Linked DNA regions of Luteitalea sp. TBR-22. The protein of the gene in region 2 interacts with the protein of the main gene of each other region in a pairwise test. Links are inferred from orthologs where the notes say so. Each region holds a gene or a part of one and is shown on either strand. Other genes may lie near its edges. The genes, in order: TBR22_RS18505 and ftsA.

What was found.
Region 1: the proteins of ftsA (region 2) and TBR22_RS18505 interact in binary tests that used the Escherichia coli proteins (3 or more experiments, as listed by UniProt). The link is inferred for Luteitalea sp. TBR-22 from one-to-one orthologs.

The regions. Positions count from the first base shown.
Region 1 is NZ_AP024452.1:4,419,001-4,422,315, forward strand. The notes cover bases 85-3,084. They hold TBR22_RS18505 (rod shape-determining protein), read right to left. Parts: upstream 2,098-3,084; coding sequence 1,072-2,097; downstream 85-1,071. Other genes in these bases: mreC (rod shape-determining protein MreC), read right to left, coding at 85-932; TBR22_RS18510 (diguanylate cyclase), read right to left, coding at 2,094-3,084. Outside these bases: more of mreC, read right to left, coding at 1-84; more of TBR22_RS18510, read right to left, coding at 3,085-3,191. UniProt on the Escherichia coli protein: Forms membrane-associated dynamic filaments that are essential for cell shape determination. Acts by regulating cell wall synthesis and cell elongation, and thus cell shape.
Region 2 is NZ_AP024452.1:5,909,539-5,912,680, forward strand. What follows is about bases 126-2,952. They hold ftsA (cell division protein FtsA), read right to left. Parts: upstream 2,245-2,952; coding sequence 1,006-2,244; downstream 126-1,005. Other genes in these bases: ftsZ (cell division protein FtsZ), read right to left, coding at 126-969; TBR22_RS24330 (cell division protein FtsQ/DivIB), read right to left, coding at 2,274-2,952. Also shown: more of ftsZ, read right to left, coding at 1-125; more of TBR22_RS24330, read right to left, coding at 2,953-3,142. UniProt on the Escherichia coli protein: Essential cell division protein that assists in the assembly of the Z ring. May serve as the principal membrane anchor for the Z ring.

The DNA.
Region 1 (3,315 bases), 1.5 Mb from region 2 along the record:
GCCCCGCCGCTGGCCTCACCGCGCCCCTCTCGGGCCCCGGCGCCGGGCGCGTTGGACGCGGGCGCCGTGCCGGCATCGGGACGGGCCGGCTGCGGCCCGGTGACCAGCAACACCGTGTCCAGCGAGGAGAAGTCCACCGACGGCCGGATAGCGATCAGGCGGTACAGGCCCGACCCGCGCTCGGCACGCTCGACCCGCCCCAGCACGAAGCCGCGGGGATAGATGCCGTCCAGGCCCGACGTCATGACCAGGTCGCCCGGCGTGACGTCGGCCAGGTTGGACACGTACTCCATCCGCAGCGGCAGGTCGGTGTCGGCGCTGGCGCCGACCACGACGCCACCGGCGCCGTTGCGCTCGATCACGCCGCCGGCGCCCGCGTTGCGGTCGATGATCAGCTGCACCTTGGCGGCATGCGCCGCCGGTTCGTCGATCACCCGTCCGACGACGCCGAGCGGCGAGAGCACCGCCATGTCGCGCCGGACGCCGTCGGAGGCGCCCTTGTCGATGGTCACGGTGCGGAATGCCGCGGCGGGGTCGGCCGCGATCACCCGCGCCGCCATCGTCGCGGGCAGCTCGGTGCGCTGCAGCTGCAGCAGGCGCTCGAGCTGCTCGGTGCGACGGGCCTGGGCAGTGGCGTGCTGCAGCTGGACACCGAGCCGATCGAGCTGCAGCTGCAGGGCGTCGGCGCGGGCGCGGTGCCCGCGCAGCGCCACGTAGTTCCCCCAGGCGCCGGTGATCCCCTGCGTCACCCACGACGTCAGCGCCTGCACCCGCGACAGGGCGCCGAACATCGTCGTCTCGAGCACGCTGGCGCCCGTCTGCGAGCTCACCTGCGCCGAGATCAGCAACAGGTGCCCGAGCAGCGCCGCCACCAGCAGGTAGCCGGTGCGCTTCTGGAACTCGAGGACGGGACCGCGGTCGTTGGTCAGCACGACTGCACAGGGACGGGAGTCGGGAGTCGGGAGTCGGGAGTCGGCATACGGGATGCGTCAGGTGCACCGGGACAGAGCCCGCTGCACGCCGCCCTTCGGCGACTCCCGATTCCCGCTTCCCGATTCCCGAGGTCTGTCATCAATCGATCGAAATCTTCCTGAGCAGATTGAAGTCCGACAGCATGCGGCCGGCGCCGAGCACCACGGTGGACAGCGGGTCCTCCGCCATCGCGACGGGCAGGCCGGTCTCCTCGCGGAGACGCTTGTCGAGGTTCTTGAGCAGCGATCCGCCGCCGGTGAGCACGATGCCGCGGTCGACGATGTCGGCCGACAGTTCGGGGGGCGTGCGCTCGAGCGCGATGCGCACGGCGTCGACGATGACGTTGACGGTCTCGGCAAGCGCCCCGCGGATCTCGCTGTCGCTGATGGTGATGGTCTTGGGCACGCCCTCCACGAGGTGGCGTCCCTTGATCTCCATCTCCCGCGGGTCCTCGAGCGGGAAGGCCGAGCCGAGTTCCATCTTGATCTGCTCGGCGGTGCGCTCGCCGATCAGCAGGTTGTAGGTCTTCTTGATGTACTGGATGATCGCCTCGTCCATCTCGTTGCCGGCCACCCGCACCGCCTTGCTGTAGACGATGCCGGCCAGCGAGATGACGGCGATGTCGGTGGTGCCGCCGCCGATGTCGACGATCATGTTGCCGGAGGGCTCGGTGATCGGCATGCCGGCGCCGATCGCCGCCGCCATCGCCTCCTCGACCAGGTGCACCTCGCTCGCCTTGGCGCGATAGGCGCTGTCCTTCACCGCGCGCTTCTCCACCTGCGTGATCTCGCTCGGCACGCCGATGACGATCCGCGGGCGCACCCACACGTTGCGGTTGTGCGCCTTCTTGATGAAGTACGTGAGCATCTTCTCGGTGACCTCGAAGTCGGCGATGACGCCGTCCTTCATCGGCTTGATGGCCACGATGTTGCCGGGCGTGCGCCCGAGCATGTCCTTGGCTTCCTTGCCGACGGCCTCGATGCGGCCGTTCACCTTGTTGATGGCGACGATGGAGGGCTCGTTGACGACGATCCCCTTGCCGCGGGCGTACACGCACGTGTTGGCGGTGCCCAGGTCGATGGCAAGGTCGCTCGAGAACAACGAGAACAGGGAACGCAGGCTCACTCGGTGGTACTCCTCTTGGGACGGCCGGCTGCAGCAGCCGGCCCTGTCATCGTGTCGGGCCGTGCTGCCCTGCCGAGCAGCACGGCCCTGATGCCGTTGCGGCCGTGACGCTTGACCCAGTACATCGCCTCGTCGGCGGTCCTGATCAGGTCGGCGGCCGTGAATGTCGGGCGCCTCAGGGTGGCCACGCCGACCGAGACGGTCAGGCGCAGGTCCAGCCCGTGGGCGGCCAGGAACTTCTCCGCGGCGACGCGCTGCTGGATGCGGCGGGCGACGCCACCAGCGTCGCGGGCGCCGGTGTCGGGCAGCACCACCACGAACTCGTCGCCGCCGTAACGCACGGCGGTATCGGTCTGGCGGACGCAGGCCCGCAGCAGGTGCCCCACGTCCACGAGCGCTCGGCTGCCCATCAGGTGGCCATGGCGATCGTTGACCCGCTTGAAGGCGTCGAGATCCAGGAACACCAGCGACAGCGGGCGCCTCGTGCGCGCCAACCGCGAGAGTTCGCGCTCGACCGTCTGCTGCAGGTGCCGGGCGTTGTACAGGCCCGTCAAATCGTCGATGGCCGCCAGTTCCCGCAGGCGGTCGAGTTGGCGCACGCGCGCCAGCGCCAGCCCGACGGGTCCGAGCACGTCCTCCTCGAGCATCGTCGCCACGGTGCCCACGTCGGGCGGGCGGGGCGCCGGCGCGTCGTCAATCCCGACGATCACTCCTGCCACTTCTTCTCGGCCGCGGACGACCCACGCGACAGCCGCCGCGTCGGGCCCGGTGCCGAGCGCGGCCCGGATGGACCCGGCGCTCCAGTGGCCGTCGGGGGTCTTCAGGGCGGCGTCGGCGATGGCCAGGGCGGCCTGTCCCGGGCGACGGCGAGGAGCCGGACCTGCCACCAGCTCGAGCCCATGGCGCCCCGGAACGACGATGGCCCAGGCCTGCAGCGGCAGCCATTCCGACACCCTGTCGACGACAAACCGTGCAAGAGCTGGCGCCGTTTCGGGCTGCTGAAGCGCCAGCCACCAGGCGTGCAGGGCCTCGCGGGACGCGAGCGCACGACGTGCGGCGCGGGGCAGGCGAGGCAGACCAAGGGCCAGGTTCACGGGGTCGATACTCGGGGCGTCTGGAGGGGCAGGCGGGTGTCTCGAAAGATCACGAACCGGCCACCATCATAGCCTTGCACATCCAGTGCCGTATAATGGCGGGTCTTTGTGCTGACGTCGGTCA
Region 2 (3,142 bases):
GTCGACCACGGCGCCGAAGATGATGTTGGCATCCTCGTGCGCGGCGTCCTGGATGATGGCCGAGGCTTCGGCGACCTCGGTCAGCGAGATGTCGGTGCCGCCGGTCACGTTGATGATCACGCCGCGGGCGCCCTTGACCGACGCGTCCTCGAGCAGCGGGCTGGAGATCGCGCGGTTGGCGGCCTGCATGGCGCGGTCCTCGCCCTCGGCGACGCCGGTGCCCATGATGGCCAGGCCCATGTGCGACATGATCGTCTTCACGTCGGCGAAGTCGAGGTTGATCAGGCCGGGCACGAGGATGAGGTCCGAGATGCCCTGGATGGCCTGCCGCAGGATGTCGTCGGCGGCCGCGAACGCTTCCGGCAGCGGCGTGCGGCGGTCGATCGTCGCGAGCAGGCGCTCGTTGGGGATGGTGATCACCGTGTCGACGCACTCGCGCAGGTCGGTCAGGCCGCGCTCGGCCTGCTCGGACCGGCGCTTGCCCTCGAACTTGAAGGGCTTGGTGACGACCGCGATCGTCAGCGCGCCGAGCTCGGTGGCGAGGCTGGCGATGACGGGCGCGGCCCCGGTGCCGGTGCCGCCGCCGAGGCCGGTCGTGACAAACACCATGTCGGCGCCGTCGAGCACCTCGATCAGGCGGTCGGTGTCCTCGAGCGCGGCGTTGCGGCCGACGTTGGGATCGGCGCCGGCGCCGAGGCCCTTGGTCAGCTTCCCGCCGATCTGGATCTTGGTCGACGCGGGGCTCTGCTGCAGTGCCTGCAGGTCGGTGTTGGCGACGATGAACTCCACGCCGCTGACGCCGGAGCGCACCATGCGGTTGACGGCGTTGCTGCCGCCGCCGCCCACGCCCACCACCTTGATCCGCGCGCCGGCGCGCACCTCCGTGTCGAGCGTCAGCCGCAGTGCCTGATCCTCGGCGCTGCCGGCGCCGCGTCGACGGCCAGTGCCGTCAAGTTCGTTGATGTACATGCGTTCTCCCCCGTCCCCGTTCCCGTTACCGACGTCTCAACGCCCGATGAAGAAATTGTTGAACAGCGAGCTGACGGCCTCGAGCAGCCGTCGGACGCCGATCGGCGACGAGGCTGGCGCGGTGGGCCGGTTGCGGCTCGCGTACATGACGGCGCCGACGGCCGTCGCATAGATCGGACTGCTGGCCTGATCGCCGAGCCCGGCGGCTCCGGCCGGCACGCCGCGGCGCACCGGCAGGTCGAAGATCTGCTCGGCGATCTCGGCCATGCCGTCGAGGGCCGCGCCGCCGCCGGTCAGCACGATGCCCGAGTGCAGCGAGTTGCTGCAGCCGGCCTTGTCGATTTCGTCCCACAGCATGTGGAACACCTGCTCGGCGCGCGGCTGCAGGATCTGCGACAGGATGCGGCGCGACATGACGCGCGGCCGACGGCCACCGACGCTGGCCACCTCCATCGTCTCGTCCTCGCCGACCATCGAGTTCAGCGCGCAGCCGCAGCGGCGCTTCAGCTTCTCGGCGTCCGGCACCGGCGTGCGGAGCCCGACGGCGATGTCGTTGGTGAAGTGGTCGCCGCCGATCGCGACGACGCCCGTGTGCCAGAGGCTGCCGCGCTCGAAGATCGCGAAGTCGGTGGTGCCGCCGCCGATGTCGACCACGGCGACGCCGAGCTCGCGCTCGTCGGGCGTGAGCACGGCCTCGGCGGCCGCGATCTGCTCGAGCACCGTGTCGACGACGTTGACGCCGGCGCGATTGACGCAGGCGATCAGGTTCTGCATCGACGCCGCGCCGCCGGTCACGATGTGGACGTTGACGTCGAGGCGCGAGCCGGTCATCCCGACGGGATCGGCGATGCCCTCCTCGTCGTCGACGGCGAAGTCCTGCGGCAGCACGTGCAGGATCTCGCGGCCGCTCGGCAGGGCGAAGGCCTTGGCGGCGTCGATGGCGCGCCGGACGTCCTCGCGCGTGATCTCGCGCGTCTTGCCCGAGACGGCGACGACGCCCCGGCTGTTGAAGCCCTTGATGTGCGCGCCCGAGAGCGTCAGGTAGGCCGAGTCGATCTCGATGCCGGCCGTGAGCTCGGCTTCCTCGACCGCCTTCTTGATCGACTCGACGGCCTCCTCGAGGTTCACCACCGCGCCGCGACGGATGCCGCGCGCGTCGGCGGTGCCGATGCCGATGATCTCCACCCCGCCGTCGTCGGTGACCTCGCCGACGATCGCGGCGACCTTGGTCGTCCCGACGTCGAGGCCGACCAGGTATCGTTCATTCCGAGGCACGGTGCCCTCCCACTGGTTGCCTCATGAGTTCAGTGCTGTTCATCAGCGTCCTCTGGCTCCGCCAGCGCTTCCGCCACGGTTTCCCCGTCGGGGACCTGTGGCATCGACGCGAAGGTCACGCCCGCCTTGCGCGGGCGGACGTACACGCGGTTGTCGAACCGCAAATCCACCGATTCCACCTGCTGGACCATGCGGGCGAGCCGCTCCTGCATGTCCAGGTAGCCCTGCACGCGCTCGGCGAACCGCTCGTGCCCGACCTGCAGCTGTGCGGCATCGCCCGAGAGCATGACGACGACGTTGCGCGGGTTGCGGACGTCGATCTGCGACACCCGCCCGAGCAGGCTGGCGTCGCGCAGCGACACGAGCACCGACGAGACCAGCGCCACGCGCGCCTCGTCGGGCGGGGTCTGGGGCGCCGCCGCCGGATCGATCAGGCCGTCGACGATCGGCAGGTCCAGCCGCCCGTAACGGGGCCCGAACTCGTCGACCACCGCGCCCTGCTCGTCGATCAACAGCAGCAGGTCGCCGGCCCGCGCCACCGCCATCGGCAGGCGCTCGGTGATGCGCACCTCGATGGTCGACGGCAGCGCCCGGCGCAGGCTCGCCTCGCGCACCCACGGCGAGGCCAGCAGCTTCTGGCGCCACGGCTCGAGGCTGGTCCTGACGATGTTGCGCCCCACCAGTCCGTCGAGCAGGCCCTGCACCTCGCCCTGCGACAGGCGCGACACGCCGATCACGTGCAGTCGCTGCACGGCGAACGCCTCGCTGCTGGTCATCACGTCCTGCACGTACCAGCCCGACCCGACCAGCGCGACGGCCAGCGTGGCGATGCGCGCGACGGTCCAGGCACGGGCGCGCCAGGCCTGCGCGCCGCGGGCGCCGCCGTCACGGGCACGCA